2 regions of the Cellulomonas fengjieae genome follow, and region 2 is predicted to be linked to the other one. Evidence: predicted binding sites of a transcription regulator. Region 2 holds the regulator's gene; the other holds the start of a gene.
What was found. Region 2 encodes LexA, which represses DNA repair genes until DNA is damaged. Its sites were predicted from a motif close to TCGAACANNTGTTCGA; they were not measured.

Region 1 (7,896 bases), 320 kb from region 2:
GCGCACCCGCCAGGCGATGTGCGGCAAGGTGCCGCCCGCGTTCCCGATGTGGCACCGGCTCGTGGCGAAGTCGGCCCCCCTCGACCCCGCGCACCCGGTGCCCGCCGCGTCCGACATCGCCCTCCTGCAGTACACCGGGGGCACGACGGGGACGCCCAAGGGCGCGATGCTCACCCACCGCAACCTGGTCGCCAACTCCCTCCAGGGACAGGCCTGGACCGGTGCGGTGCCGGGCACCGAGGTGGTCTACGGCGTCCTGCCGTTCTTCCACGCCTTCGGTCTGACGCTCTGCCTGAGCTACGCGATCCGCGTGGGCGCGACGCTCGTCGCGTTCCCGTCGTTCGACCCGGCACTCGTGCTGGCCGCCCAGAAGCGCGTCCCGGGGACCTTCCTGCCCGCGGTCCCGCCGATGCTGGACCGTCTGGCCGACGCTGCTGTGGCGGCCGGGGCGGACCTGTCGTCGTTCCGCTACGCGATCTCCGGCTCGATGGCCCTGCCCGCGGCGACCGCCGAGAAGTGGGAGCGGGTCACCGGCGGCCTCGTGATCGAGGGCTACGGCATGACCGAGACCTCCCCGGTCGCGCTCGGCAACCCGCTCACCGACGCTCGCCGGCCGGGCACCCTCGGCCTGCCGTTCCCGAGCACGTCGATCCGCGTCGTCGACCCGCAGGACGCCACCCGCGAGGTCGCCACGGGCGAGCGCGGCGAGCTCCTGATCAAGGGCCCGCAGGTGTTCGCCGGGTACTGGCAGCGGCCGGAGGAGACGGCCGAGCAGCTGCTCGAGGGCGGCTGGCTGCGTACCGGGGACATCGTGACGGTCGACGAGACCGGCTGGGTCGTGCTGGTCGACCGGATCAAGGAGATCATCGTCACGGGTGGCTTCAAGGTCTACCCGTCGCAGGTCGAGGACCACCTGCGGGGCATGCCGGGGGTGGCGGACGTCGCCGTCGTGGGCGTCCCCGGAGGCGACCTGGGGGAGACCGTGGTGGCCGCGGTGGTGCTCGACGCCGGTGCGCGCGGGATCGACCTGGACGCCGTCCGGGCGTGGGGCGAGCGTCACCTCGCCCGTTACGCGCTGCCCCGCCGGCTCGTGCTCGTCGACGAGCTTCCGCGGTCGCAGGTCGGCAAGGTGCTGCGGCGCGTGGTGCGGGAGTCCCTGCTCAAGCGCTGACGGTCGCCGTCGGCGGTCGCGCTCAGCGGCCGCTTCGCTCGAGGGCCTGGTCGTGGCTGTGCACCGCGCGGACGAGCGCGAGGTGGGACAACGCCTGCGGGACGTTGCCCGCCATCCGCCGGCCGACCGGGTCGTACTGCTCGGCCAGGAGCCCGACGTCGTTGGCGAGCCCGACGAGAGTGTCGAGCACCTCGGTGGCGCCGTCCAGGTCGTCCGAGCGAGCCAGCGCGTCCGCGAGCCAGAACGAGCAGGCGAGGAAGGCGTGCTCGTCTCCCTCGAGGCCGTCGTCCGTGTGCTCCGTGCGGTACCGCCGCAGGAGCCCCGGGGCGACCTCCAGCTCGGCGCGGATCGCCGCGAGGGTCGAGAGGATCCGCGGGTCGTGCGCCGGCAGGAAGTCCACCTGGGCGAGCTGGAGGAGTGCCGCATCGGTGTGCCCGGCGCCGTAGAACTGCACGAACGTCCCCCGCTCGGCGTCCCAGCCGTGGGCGAGCACGTCGGCGTGGATGGCGTCCCGCTCCTCACGCCAGCGCTCCACCGGACCGTCCAGGCCGTGCTTCTCGACGGCGCGCACCGCCCGGTCCACCGCCGCCCAGGCCATCACCTTGGAGTGCGTGAAGTGCTTGCGCTCCCCGCGGACCTCCCAGATCCCACGGTCCGGCTCGCGCCACCGGCGGAGCAGCTCCTCGAGAAGGTGGCACTGCAGAGACCACGAGGAGCTCGTCTCGGTCAGGCCCTCCTCGCGGGCGAGCTCCAGCGCCAGCATGACCTCACCGAGCACGTCGTTCTGCACCTGGTCGACGGCGGCGTTGCCGACGCGGACCGGTCGGGAGCCCGCGTACCCGGACAGGTGGGTGAGCTCTCGCTCGGGCAGGTCCCGGGCGCCGTCGACGCGGTACATGATCTGCAGGTCGCTCGGCCCGCCGGCGACGGCCCGCAGGAGCCAGTCCCGCCACTCGGTCGCCTCGTCGCGGTACCCCTGCTCGAGCAGCGCCTCCAGGGTCATCGCCGCATCACGCAGCCAGGAGTACCGGTAGTCCCAGTTCCGCTCGCCCCCGAAGTCCTCCGGGAGCGAGGTCGTGGCGGCGGCGACGATGCCGCCGGTCTCCGAGTCCGTCAGCAGGCGCAGGACCAGCAGGGACCGCACGACGGCCTCGCGGTACGTCCCCGTGTACGGGCAGCTGCGCGCCCACAGGCCCCAGGAGATCCGGGTGGCGTCGATGCGGGCCTCGATGGTCAGCCGCGGCGGGACCGGGGCCCACGACTGCGTCCAGGTGAGCGCGAGCTCGACCGACTCGCCCTCCTGCAGGGTGAAGCGGTCGGTGTGCCGGTGGCCGTCCGGCGTCGGGAGGCGGTCACCGCGCAGGAGGAGCGAGTCCGGGCCCGCGATCGCGCGGATGGCGTCGTTGCCGTCGGCGTCCTCGATGTGCTGCACCCACGGCTCCACGGCGCCGTACCCGAACCGCACGACCCACTCGTGCTCGACCTCGATGCTCCCGCGGGTGCACACGAGCCTGCGGACCAGGTCCGCGCGGCCGTCGTTGAGGGGCATCGTCTCCTGGGCGACCGCGGTGCCAGTCGGCGTCTCGTAGGTGGTCTCCAGGACGAACGAGTCGTCCAGGTAGCGGCGGGTCACCGTGGTCGCGTCGCGCACGGTGAGCAGCCAACGACCGTTGCCGGGGTCGCCCAGGAGCCGGGCGAAGCACGCCGCGGAGTCGAAGTGCGGCAGGCACAGCCAGTCGACCGAACCGCGCAGGGAGACGAGCGCCGCCGTCTTGCCGTCGCCGAGGACGGCGTAGTCCTCGATGGGCACGAGCGGGGGGTCGATGAGGGCATCGCGGCTGTTCACGCGCTGAGCATGGCCTGCAGCCCTCGGACCGGCACGTCGACGCGCCCGGCTGTTCGCCGATGTCGAACGCATGTGCGATTGTCAGAGAGGGCACGTAGACTCCCCGCGTGAACGAACGACTGGTGGTGCAGGGCGCCCGGGAGCACAACCTCCGCAACGTCGACCTCGACCTCCCTCGTGACACGCTCATCGTGTTCACCGGTCTGTCCGGGTCCGGGAAGTCGTCGCTGGCGTTCGACACGATCTTCGCGGAGGGGCAGCGGCGCTACGTCGAGTCGCTGTCCGCGTACGCCAGGCAGTTCCTCGGCCAGATGGACAAGCCCGACGTCGACTTCATCGAGGGTCTGTCGCCGGCGGTGTCGATCGACCAGAAGTCGACCAACCGCAACCCTCGCTCGACCGTGGGCACGATCACCGAGGTCTACGACTACCTGCGACTGCTGTTCGCGCGTGCCGGCACGCAGTACTGCCCGATCTGCGGCGAGCGGGTCACGGCGCAGACGCCCCAGCAGATCGTCGACCGCCTGCTCGAGCTGCCCGAGGGCACGCGCTACCAGGTGCTCGCGCCGGTGGTCCGCGGCCGCAAGGGCGAGTACGCCGACCTGTTCAAGGAGCTGCAGAGCAAGGGGTTCGCGCGCGCCCGGGTGGACGGCGAGGTCGTGCAGCTCACCGACCCGCCGACGCTCGAGAAGAAGCTCAAGCACGACATCGAGGTGGTCATCGACCGACTCGTCTCGCGTGAGGGCGTCAAGCGTCGCCTGACGGACTCGGTCGAGACGGCGCTGGGCCTGGCAGGTGGCCTGCTGGTCATCGAGCTGGTGGACGCGGACGCCGACGACCCGGGCCGCGAGCGGCGGTTCTCCGAGCAGCGCGCCTGCCCGAACGACCACGTCCTGACGCTCGACGAGATCGAGCCGCGCACGTTCTCGTTCAACGCGCCCTACGGCGCCTGCCCCGAGTGCACCGGGATCGGGTCCCGCCTCGAGGTGGACCCCGAGCTGGTGATCCCGGACGAGGACCTGTCGCTCGACGAGGGCGCCGTGGCGCCGTGGTCGCAGATCTCCAGCGAGTACTTCGCGCGCGTGCTCAGCGCCCTGGCCTCCGACATGGGGTTCTCCACGTCGGTGCCGTGGCGGGCGCTGCCGCAGCGGGCGAAGGACGCGGTCCTGCACGGCCAGAACCACGAGGTCAAGGTCAAGTACCGCAACCGGTGGGGCCGCGAGCGGCAGTACTCGACCGGCTTCGAGGGTGTGCTCACGTTCCTCGAGCGGCGGCACACCGAGACCGACTCGGACTGGAGCAAGGAGAAGTACGAGGCCTTCATGCGCGAGGTCCCGTGCCCCGTCTGCAAGGGTGCGCGGCTCAAGCCGGAGGTCCTCGCGGTCCGCGTGGGGGACAAGTCCATCGCCGACGTCTGCGCCCTGCCCATCCGCGAGGCCCGGACGTTCCTCGACGGCCTGGAGCTGGGCGAGCGGGAGCGGGCGATCGCCGCGCAGGTGCTCAAGGAGATCCAGGCGCGCCTGGGCTTCCTGCTCGACGTCGGACTCGACTACCTCTCGCTGATGCGTCCGGCGGCGACGCTGTCGGGCGGCGAGGCGCAGCGGATCCGGCTCGCCACGCAGATCGGCTCCGGCCTCGTGGGCGTGCTGTACGTCCTCGACGAGCCGAGCATCGGCCTGCACCAGCGCGACAACCGCCGGCTCATCGACACCCTGACGCGGCTGCGGGACCTCGGCAACACGCTGATCGTCGTCGAGCACGACGAGGACACCATCCGCGCGGCCGACTGGATCGTCGACATCGGCCCCGGCGCCGGCGAGCACGGTGGCCGCGTGGTGCACTCCGGTGACCTCGCCGGGCTGCTCTCGTCGACCGAGTCCGTGACGGGTGCGTACCTCTCCGGACGCCGGTCGATCCCGATGCCGCAGGCCCGTCGCCCGATCGACAAGGACCGCCGGCTCACGGTGGTGGGCGCGCGCGAGCACAACCTGCGGGACATCGACGTGTCGTTCCCGCTCGGCGTGCTGACCGCCGTCACGGGCGTCTCGGGCTCGGGCAAGTCGACGCTCGTCAACGCGATCCTCTACACCGTGCTCGCCAACGAGCTCAACGGCGCGCGCCAGGTCGCCGGCCGGCACAAGCGGGTGACCGGCCTGGAGCACCTCGACAAGGTCGTGCACGTCGACCAGGGCCCCATCGGCCGTACGCCGCGGTCCAACCCGGCCACGTACACCGGCGTCTGGGACCACGTCCGGCGGCTGTTCGCCGAGACCACCGAGGCCAAGGTGCGCGGCTACACGCCGGGCCGGTTCTCGTTCAACGTCAAGGGCGGACGCTGCGAGGCGTGCTCGGGCGACGGCACGCTGAAGATCGAGATGAACTTCCTGCCGGACGTCTACGTCCCCTGCGAGGTCTGCCACGGCGCGCGGTACAACCGCGAGACGCTCGAGGTGCACTTCAAGGGCAAGACCGTTGCCGACGTGCTCAACATGCCGATCGAGGAGGCCGCGGAGTTCTTCGCCGCCGTCCCCGCCATCTCCCGGCACCTGCGCACGCTCGTCGACGTCGGCCTCGGGTACGTCCGCCTGGGCCAGCCCGCCCCCACGCTCTCCGGCGGCGAGGCCCAGCGCGTCAAGCTGGCCGCCGAGCTCCAGCGGCGCTCGACGGGCCGGACGATCTACGTGCTCGACGAGCCGACCACCGGTCTGCACTTCGAGGACATCCGCAAGCTGCTCGGGGTGCTCCAGTCGCTGGTGGACAAGGGCAACTCCGTCATCGTCATCGAGCACAACCTCGACGTCATCAAGAACGCCGACTGGGTGGTCGACATGGGTCCCGAGGGCGGCAGCGGCGGCGGGCTGGTCGTCGCGGAGGGCACGCCGGAGCACATCGCGTCCGTGGAGGCGAGCCACACCGGACGGTTCCTGGCCGAGGTCCTGGAGCCGGTGGCGACACCACAGCCGGTGAAGCGCAAGCGTGCCGTCAAGCAGGCGATCCCGGCCTGATGGTGAGCGGGACGGACGAGTCTCGCCTTCGGCTACGTCCTCGAACCTCGCTGGCTGAGCCGGCGGTTCGGGGTTCAGTGGGCGACGGACTGCGCGGTCCGCACCGGGACGGGTTCGTGGCGGACCGGGAAGTTCACGGACCGCGCGATGAAGCAGTGCTCGTGGGCCTGGTGGTGCACGTCCGCGAGCACGCCGTCGGTGATCGCGGCGCCGGTCGGCAGGTGGGCGCCCGCGGCGACCGTCACGCGCGGCCGCAGGACGACCTCGCGGAACTGCCCGTGGCCCGCCGCCTCGACGCGCATCGTGCCGACCGCCTGGTCCTCGTACCCGACGACGACCACGCCGGCCGCAGCCGCGAGGTGCAGGAACCAGAGCATGTGGCACTGCGCGAGCGAGCTAACCAGCAGCTCCTCCGGGGAGTAGCGCGACGGGTCGCCCCGGAACGCGGGATCGGACGACCCGGGCAGCGGCGGCTTGGTGCCGATCCTGACCTCGTGGTCGCGGCTGTAGGCGGTATAGCTCGAGGTGCCGCTCCGACCGGCCCCCGTCCAGGTGAGGTCGACGGAGTAGGTGTGCAGGGGGCCCATCTGCCCACGGTAGCGGCGCCGCACCGGCCGTGGGCGATCCGTGTCCTCGATCCGGCGAACTACGCTCGAACCCATGGCTGATCCCGCCACGTACCGCCCCGCACCGGGAGAGATCCCGGACCAGCCGGGCGTGTACCGCTTCCGCGACGAGCACGGCCGCGTCATCTACGTCGGCAAGGCCAAGAGCCTGCGCTCGCGCCTGTCCAGCTACTTCCAGGACCTCTCCGGGCTGCACCAGCGCACGCGGCAGATGGTCACCACGGCCGCCTCGGTCGAGTGGACCGTGGTCGGCACGGAGGTCGAGGCGCTGGCGCTGGAGTACTCCTGGATCAAGGAGTTCGACCCCCGGTTCAACGTCAAGTACCGCGACGACAAGTCGTATCCGTACCTCGCCGTGACGCTCGCCGACACGTACCCCCGCATCCAGGTGATGCGCGGCGCGAAGCGCAAGGGCACGCGGTACTTCGGGCCGTACCCGCACGCGTGGGCGATCCGGGAGACGGTCGACCTGCTGCTGCGGGTGTTCCCGGTCCGCACCTGCTCGGCGGGAGTCTTCAAGCGCGCCCGGCAGCAGGGCAGGCCGTGCCTGCTCGGCTACATCGACAAGTGCTCGGCGCCCTGCGTCGGTCGCATCTCGCCGGAGGACCACCACCAGCTGGCGAAGGACTTCTGCGACTTCATGGCGGGCGACACCGCCAAGTTCACGCGCCGGCTGACGGCCCGCATGAAGGAGGCGGCGGCGGAGCTCGACTACGAGCGCGCCGCGCGCCTGCGCGACGACATCGCGACGCTCGAGCGTGCGACCGAGAAGAACGCCGTGGTCCTGGCCGACGGCACGGACGCGGACATCTTCGCGCTGGCCGGCGACGAGCTCGAGGCCGCGGTGCAGGTGTTCCACGTGCGTGACGGGCGCATCCGCGGGCAGCGTGGCTGGGTGGTGGAGAAGGTCGAGGACGTGACCGACGCCGAGCTGGTGGAGCACCTGCTCCAGCAGATCTACGGGTCGGAGGCGGCCGCGGGCGACGGCGGCGCCGGGTCGTCGGCGGTCCCGCGCGAGGTTCTGGTCCCGGTGCTGCCCCCCGACGTCGAGCAGGTGCAGTCCTGGCTCACCGGGCTGCGGGGCAGCCGCGTATCGGTCCGCGTTCCGCAGCGCGGCGACAAGCGCGAGCTGGCGGCGACCGTGCAGCGCAACGCGGAGCACGCGCTCGTCCTGCACCGCACCCGGCGCGCCGGTGACCTGACCACGCGGAGCCAGGCGCTGCAGGAGCTCCAGGAGGCGCTCGACCT
Region 2 (7,896 bases):
ACAGGTGCCCGACGTACTCGTCGTCGGCCAGGTCCGGCCGCACGACCGACACGACGGCGCGCGTGCCGTCCGGCAGCGCGGCGGGCGGACCAGGGACGTGGAGGAGCTCGATATCCGTAGGAAGCACGCGACGAACCTAGTTGCTCCCGCCGGGTCGGGCGCGCCCCGCCCACGGCGCGGCGCTCAGCTGGACCGGACGCCGTCGTCGGCCGGCTCGACCGGCCCGCCCTGCTCGACTGGCCCGCCCCGCTCGACCGGCCCGCCCTCCTCGGGCACACCCCCCTCGCCCACCGGCGAGGACTCGTGCTCCGCGCGCAGCACGGTGATCGCCGCCTCGAAGTCCTCCAGCGAGTCGAACGCCTGGTAGACGCTCGCGAACCGGAGGTAGGCGACCTCGTCGAGCTCACGCAGCGGGCCGAGGATGGCCAGGCCGATCTCGTACGCGTCGATCTCCGCCGAGCCCGCACCGCGCAGGGTCTCCTCGACCTTCTGGGCCAGCAGCGCCAGGTCGTCCTCGCTCACCGGACGTCCCTGGCACGCCTTGCGCACGCCGCCGGCGATCTTCTCGCGGCTGAACGGCTCGGTGGCTCCGGAGCGCTTCACCACCGAGAGGCTGGCGGTCTCGACGGTGGTGAAGCGGCGGTTGCACTGCGGGCACTGCCGCCGTCGTCGGATGGTCGACCCGTCGTCCGAGGTGCGCGAGTCGACGACCCGCGAGTCCGGATGGCGGCAGAACGGACAGTGCACCGTGATCCCCTTCGAGCTGGCGCGTGACGGCCGGACGACTGCCGACGACGACGATCGCGCCGTGAACGCCTCCGTGACGCTAGGCCACGCGTCCCGCCGTCGCAAGGCGCGTCGCGCCGGGGATGCACGAAGGCGGCCATCACCTGATGGCCGCCTTCGCGGGGGACCCCCCGTCCCTCCTACGGCACCGGCTCGACCCGGTACCGCGCTGTGTCGCCGACCGCTGTGTCGCCGACCACTGTGTCGCCGCGTGCTGTGTCGCCGCGTGCTGTGTCGCCGACCGCCGTGTCCCGCGCGCGTGTGCCGCGCGCCGTGTCGCCGTGTCGCCGTGCTCAGCGTCAGCGTGCCGGGACGACGATGACCTGGCCGGCCATGAGCCCCGCGTCGGGCAGCTCGTTGAGGTCGACCAGTGCGACCACGACGTCCCGCACGTCCTGCGACGGCGTGGCCACCGACTCGGCGATCTGCCACAGCGTCTCGCCCGGCTGCACCACGTGGCGCTGGACCTCCTGCGCGGTGACCGGCCCGTCCGCGGACGCCTGGCTCCCGAGCAGCGTGACGAGCGCCACGACCGTGGCCGCGAGCAGCCACAGGACGACCCGGCCGCGCGTGGTGAGGCGCAGGTGCGCAGCGGACACGGCCGCGGAGGGCGCACCCACGGCGGAGTCCGCCACGCGCTCTGCCCCGTGAGGGGTCGTGGGTCGGGCGGTACCGCGGGACATGCGGTTGGACATGCGGTCGGGCATGCGGTTGGGCACACGGTTGGGTATGCGGTACGCCACGCGCTCAGCCACCCGCTGGGGTGCCACGGTCGACATCGCCGGTCCCATCACCATCGCGCTCATCACGTCTCTCGCTCCTGCTCGGCCCGGCTGACCGGGGTACCGCTGATCGTCGAACGCCTGTTCGTCGAACGTCTGTACGATGTCTACCAGCATCCACCGACACTGTCGAGAGACACGATCGAACAGATGTTTGATCTTCGGCTCCGACATCCCTAGGCTGGCGATGCAGCACAAGCGGACCACGAGCCACTGACACTGCCGCCGGGCAGCCACCGTCGGCGCAGGTCACGGTTCCGCGGACCCGGGCTGGACCAGGCGGAGAAGGCTGAGCGTGCTGCGAGGCGGCCGCCGGACGAGGAGGAGCGCAGTGACGGACTCAGGGGACACGTCCCAGCCCGAGAAGGACCTGGCGACCATCCACACGCTGCCCGACGGCGCACCCGGCCCCGACGGGCTCACGGCGCGGCAGCGGCTCGTGCTGGACACCATCCGGACGTCGGTCGAGTCCCGCGGCTACCCGCCGAGCATGCGCGAGATCGGGGAGGCCGTCGGCCTCACCAGCCCGTCGAGCGTCAAGCACCAGCTCATGGCGCTCGAGCGCAAGGGATACCTGCGCCGGGACCCGAACCGTCCTCGCGCCATCGAGGTCGTGCACGCGGACGACTCGCGCGGCGTGGGCACGTGGACGGCGCCGGACGGCCGCCGGGCGAGCTTCCCCGACCAGGGGGACGGCGAGCGCCTGCCCGCCCCCTCCTACGTCCCGGTCGTGGGGCGGATCGCGGCAGGTGGGCCCATCCTCGCCGAGCAGGCGGTGGAGGACGTCTTCCCGCTCCCCCGTCAGCTGGTCGGCGACGGCGACCTCTTCCTGCTCAAGGTGAGCGGCGACTCCATGGTCGACGCGGCGATCTGCGACGGCGACTGGGTCGTGGTGCGGCGCCAGCCGGTCGCGGAGAACGGCGAGATCGTCGCCGCGATGATCGACGGCGAGGCCACGGTCAAGACGTTCAAGCGGATCGACGGGCACGTCTGGCTCATGCCCCACAACGCCGCCTACTCCCCCATCCCGGGTGACGAGTCCACCATCCTGGGCCGGGTCGTCAGCGTGCTGCGCAGCCTGTGACACAGCCGTCGGGCCGCACCCAGCAGGGTGCGGCCCGACGGTCGCAGTGCGGACGCCTCCGCGGCGAGAACCCGAGCGCGGCGCTCAGAACCCGAAGCGTCGCGCCACCGAGCGGACCGCGTCCGCCGACGAGCGCAGGCCGGCGAGCTCGTCCTCCGAGAGCGGGACGCGGAGCCGCTCGGCCACGCCGTGCGCCCCGACGATCGCCGGGACGGACAGGCAGACGTCGCTGATCCCGTAGAAGTCGTCGAGCAGCGAGGACACGGGTAGCACTCGCCCCTCGTCCTTGAGGACGGCCTCGATGATCCGCGAGCCGGCCAGGGCCACCGCGTAGTTGGTCGCGCCCTTGCCCTCGATGATCCGGTACGCCGACTCGACGACCTCCCGCGTGATCCTGTCCCGTACGTCGGCCGTCAGGGCTCCGTCGCCACCGGCGCCGGTCCACTCGAGCAGCGGCACCGAGCCGATGCTCGCGGACCCCCACAGGGGCAGCTCGGTGTCCCCGTGCTCGCCCGCGATGTACGCGTGGACGTTCTGCACTGCCACGCCCGTGTGCTGCGCGATCAGGTAGCGCAGCCGCGAGGAGTCCAGGACCGTGCCGGAGCCGAACAGCTGCGAGGACGGCAGGCCGGAGATCTTGAGCGCGGCGTACGTCACGACGTCGACCGGGTTGGTGACCATCACGTAGACCGCGTCCGGCGCGACCTCGACCAGCGCCGGGAGCACCTTGCGGACCAGCCCGATGGTCGCCTCCGCCAGGTCCAGCCGGGACTGGCCGGGCTTCTGCTTGGCCCCTGCGGTGAACATCACGACGTCCGCGTCCGCGCACACCGCGATCTCGTCGGACCCCACCACCTGCGCCATGGGCATGAACTGGATGCCGTGGCTCAGGTCCAGCGCCTCCGCCTCGACCTTGGACGCGTTGACGTCGTACAGCGCGATCGAGCGTGCCGCTCCGCGCATCAGGGCCGCGTACGCCATCGTGGACCCGACGGCCCCCGCGCCCACGATCGCCAGCTTGGACGGGCGCCGCCCGCTGCGGAACGGCGTCAGGCCCACGTCTTCCATGTCCAGGCTCTCGGTCATGCCCCCGAGGCTAACGGGGTGGCGAGCCGCTGCAGTGCGGAGACCGCCACCGCTCGGTCCGTGGTCCGCCAGAACGCGGGCAACGACCGGGTCAGGAACGCGCCGTACCCGGCGGTCGCGAGCCGCGGGTCCAGCACCGCGACCACGCCCCGGTCCTCGCTCGTGCGGATCAGCCGGCCGGCGCCCTGCGCGAGCAGCAGCGCCGCGTGGGTCGCGGAGACCGCCAGGAACCCGTTGCCGCCGGCCTTCTCGATCGCGTCGGACCGCGCCGAGCTGACGGGGTCGTCGGGCCGCGGGAACGGGATGCGGTCGATGATGACCAGCCGGCAGGTCGCCCCGGGCACGTCCACGCCCTGCCACAGCGAGAGGGTGCCGAACAGGCAGGTGGCCTCGTCCGCGATGAACTGCGAGACGAGCGTCGGCAGCTGGTCGTCGCCCTGCGCCAGGATCGGGACGTCGAGGCGCTCGCGCATCGCGGCCGCCACCGCGTTGGCCGCACGCCGCGACGAGAACAGCCCCAGGGTGCGACCGCCGGCCGCGGTGATCAGCTCCGCGATCTCGTCCAGCTGCGCGTCGGTGGCCGGCTCGCGGCCCGGCTTGGGCAGGTGCCGCGCGAGGTAGAGGATCCCCTGCCTCGGGTAGTCGAAGGGGCTGCCGACGTCGAGCCCGCGCCACGGGACCTTGCCGGACGCCGCCGTGGCCTGCCCTGCCAGCGACGTCGGGCCGACCGGCTCGGCGTCCGGGCGGACCTCGAGGCCGACAGCGCGCGCGATCGGGTCGAACGACCCGCCGAGCTCGAGCGTCGCCGAGGTGAGCACGCCCGAGCGACCGGCCAGCAGGTTGGTCCGGATCAGCCCGTTGACCGCCAGCGGCGCCGCGTAGAGCCGCGTGAGCACCTGGCCCCGCCGGTCCTCACTGCGCGCGCACCACAGGACCGTGTGCCGGTTGTCCTCGGGGTCGGCGGCCATCCGGTCGGCCACCTCGTGCAGCGCGAGCATGGTCGCCTGGGCGACCTTGCGGCCGCCCTCGGCCGGCGCTGTCGGTCCCGACTCCGGCTTGAGCACGCTGAGCAGCGCGCGGGTGGCGTCGCGCACGCGCGCGACCGCGTCCCGGGCGTCGTCCGGGAGCCCGTCGCGGAACCGGGCCTCCGGGAGCGCGACGAGAACGGTCGCGAGCGCCTGGCTGGCCGAGTCGAGGTCGGTGGTCGGGACGCCGCCGTGGCGACGCGCCAGTCGTGCGGCGTGCTCGATCGTGGCGACCGACAGCTCCGAGGTCGACTGCGCGGTCACCCGGTCGGTCAGCTCGTGCGCCTCGTCCACGATGAGCACCTGGTGCTCGGGCAGCACCCCCGGCGACCCGGAGGCCGCGATGCCGAGCATGGCGTGGTTCGTGACGACCACGTCCGCCTCGCGCGAGGCCGCCTTGGCCTTCTCGGGGAAGCACTCGGCGAGCATGGGGCACTTGCCGCCCAGGCACTCCAGCGAGGTCACGGACACCTGCCGCCAGGCGCGGTCCGTGACGCCGGGGACGAGGTCGTCCCGGTCGCCGGTGTCGGTCTCGTCCGCCCACTCCCGCAGCCGCAGCACCTGCTCGCCCAGGCTCTCCGCGAGGCTCGCGCCGCCGGTGCGCGCGGGGGCGGGGTGCTCGGCCGCGCCGGCGTGGTCCCCGAGGTCGAAGAGCGTGCCCGCGTCGTCGTCCGGGTACCCGCCGGCGACCTTGTGCACGCAGACGTAGTTGTGCCAGCCCTTGAGCAGGGCGATCGCCGGCGGCCGCGGCAGGTGCGGCTCGAGCGCCTTGGCGACGAGCGGCAGGTCGCGCGTGATGATCTGCCGCTGCAGCGCCAGGGTGGCGGTCGAGACGACGACGTGCTCGTCCTCCAGCACCGCGTGCCGCAGGGCGGGCACCAGGTAGCCGAGGGACTTGCCCGTGCCGGTTCCGGCCTGGACCAAGAGGTGCTCGCCCTTGGTGATCGTCTCCGCTACGGCGACGGCCATCTCGTGCTGCCCGTCGCGTCGGACGCCACCGAGGGCACCGACAGCGACGTCGAGGAGCGCCTCGACGGAGTCGTCGCGTGCCGCCTGGACGGAAGGGTCAGCGGTTGGCACCGCGTCAGCCTAGTGGCGGCTGCTGACAGTCACGGACGGGGCTGCGCGGCCGCCTCCAGCTCGGCGGCGAGGCCCTCGTCCACCCGCGCGCGGATGGCTGTGCCGTCACCCGTGTGCTCCTCGGTCTGGATCTCGCCGTGCTCGTGCACCCTGCTCACCAGGTCGCCACGGTCGTACGGGATCACGACGTCGATGCTCACGCCGGGGCGCGGCAGCTGGTCGGCGATGAGCGCCTGGAGCTGGTCGATGCCCTCACCGCTGTGCGCGGACACGACGATCGAGTGCACCTCGCGGGAACGCAGCCGGGCGATCGCCTCGGACGAGGCGAGATCGGCCTTGTTCAGGACGATGATCTCGGGCACGTCCATGGCACCGGGGATGTCCGCGAACACGTGCCGGACGGCGGCGATCTGACCCTCCGGGTCCGGGTGCGACGCGTCGACCACGTGCAGGATCAGGTCGGCGTCGGCGACCTCCTCCAGCGTGGATCGGAACGCCTCGACCAGCTGGTGCGGGAGCGCCCGGACGAACCCCACCGTGTCGGCGAGGGTGTAGATGCGGCCGTCGAGCGTCTCCGCCCGGCGGACCGTCGGGTCCAGGGTGGCGAACAGCGCGTTCTCCACCAGGACTCCCGCGTGCGTCAGCCGGTTGAGCAGCGACGACTTGCCCGCGTTGGTGTAGCCCGCGATCGCGACCGACGGGATGGCGTGCTTCTTGCGGGAGGCCCGCTTGGTGACGCGGGCCGGCTCCATCGCCGCGATCTCCCGCCGCAGCTTGGCCATGCGGTTGCGGATCCGCCGACGGTCGAGCTCGATCTTCGTCTCACCGGGACCGCGCGAGCCCATCCCGGCTGCCGCGCCGCCGACCTGACCACCGGCCTGCCGGGACATCGAGTCGCCCCAGCCACGCAGGCGCGGGAGCAGGTACTCCAGCTGCGCGAGCTCGACCTGCGCCTTGCCCTCCCGGGACTTGGCGTGCTGGGCGAAGATGTCGAGGATCAGCGCCGTGCGGTCGATGACCTTGACGCGGACGATGTCCTCCAGCGCGCGGCGCTGCGACGGTGCCAGCTCGCCGTCGACGACGACGGTGTCCGCGCCGACGCTCGCGACCAGGGCGGCCAGCTCCGCGGCCTTGCCCGAGCCGAGGTAGGTCCCGGGGTCGGGCTTCTGGCGGCGCTGGAGCAGCCCGTCGAGCACCTGCGAGCCGGCGGTCTCGGCGAGCTGGGCCAGCTCGCGCAGCGAGATCTCGGCGTCCGTGACCGTGCCGGAGCCCCAGACCCCTACCAGGACGACCTTCTCGAGCCGCAGCTGGCGGTACTCGACCTCGGTGACGTCCTGGAGCTCGGTCGACAACCCGGCGACCCGGCGGAGTGACGTGCGCTCCTCCAGCTCCAGCTGGTCGCCGTCGTAGCTGGAGTGCACCGTGGCGCCGTCGTGCAGCGTCGCCCCTGCCCTGGCGAGCACCCGGGCCACGACGTCGTCGGCCACCTCCTGCGGGGACCGCGTCTGCGGGGTGTCCTCGGTCTCGCTCACGGTGTGCTGCGGGTCGGTCAAGGGGTTCCTCTTCTCATCCGGTGGCTCCAGGGTCGCACGCGGTGCCCACGCCCGCCGAGGCATTTCGCTGCGGGCCGAGCGCCGGGGCGTGGGTATCGTCGGCGCCGTGAGCGAGCAGGACCACTACTTCACGGCACGGCCGGCCTCCCCCGACGAGCGCCGGCTGCTGCGCGTGCTCCTGGCGGGCCGGGAGGTCGAGGTCGAGACCGCCGGCGGCATCTTCTCCCCCGACCACGTCGACCTGGGGACACGGGTGCTCCTGGACCACGTCCCGGATCCACCGGGCGAGGGCGACCTGCTCGACCTGGGCTGCGGGTGGGGCCCCATCGCGCTCACGCTCGCCCTGCGGTCGCCCTCGGCCCGCGTGTGGGCGGTGGACGTCAACGAGCGGTCGCTGGACCTGACCCGCCGCAACGCGGAGCGCCTCGGCCTGTCGAACGTGCGTGCGGTCCGTCCCGACGAGGTGCCCGACGAGGTGCGGCTCGCCGCGCTCTGGTCCA

Region 1: uvrA (excinuclease ABC subunit UvrA) is a predicted target of LexA. The motif match lies at 3,080-3,095, and genes of this name have one in related genera.

Annotation. Positions count from the first base shown of each region.
Region 1 is NZ_CP074404.1:1,823,602-1,831,497, forward strand. It holds gene KG102_RS08455 (AMP-binding protein) at 1-1,171, shown strand, start outside; gene KG102_RS08460 (glycoside hydrolase family 15 protein) at 1,194-3,017, opposite strand; gene uvrA (excinuclease ABC subunit UvrA) at 3,125-6,022, shown strand; gene KG102_RS08470 (OsmC family protein) at 6,097-6,609, opposite strand; gene uvrC (excinuclease ABC subunit UvrC) at 6,683-7,896, shown strand, end outside.
Region 2 is NZ_CP074404.1:1,501,090-1,508,985, reverse strand. It holds gene KG102_RS06970 (S9 family peptidase) at 1-127, opposite strand, end outside; gene nrdR (transcriptional regulator NrdR) at 184-747, opposite strand; gene KG102_RS06960 (LysM peptidoglycan-binding domain-containing protein) at 1,086-1,592, opposite strand; gene lexA (transcriptional repressor LexA) at 1,900-2,652, shown strand; gene KG102_RS06950 (L-lactate dehydrogenase) at 2,737-3,738, opposite strand; gene KG102_RS06945 (ATP-dependent DNA helicase) at 3,735-5,843, opposite strand; gene hflX (GTPase HflX) at 5,873-7,459, opposite strand; gene KG102_RS06935 (class I SAM-dependent methyltransferase) at 7,503-7,896, shown strand, end outside.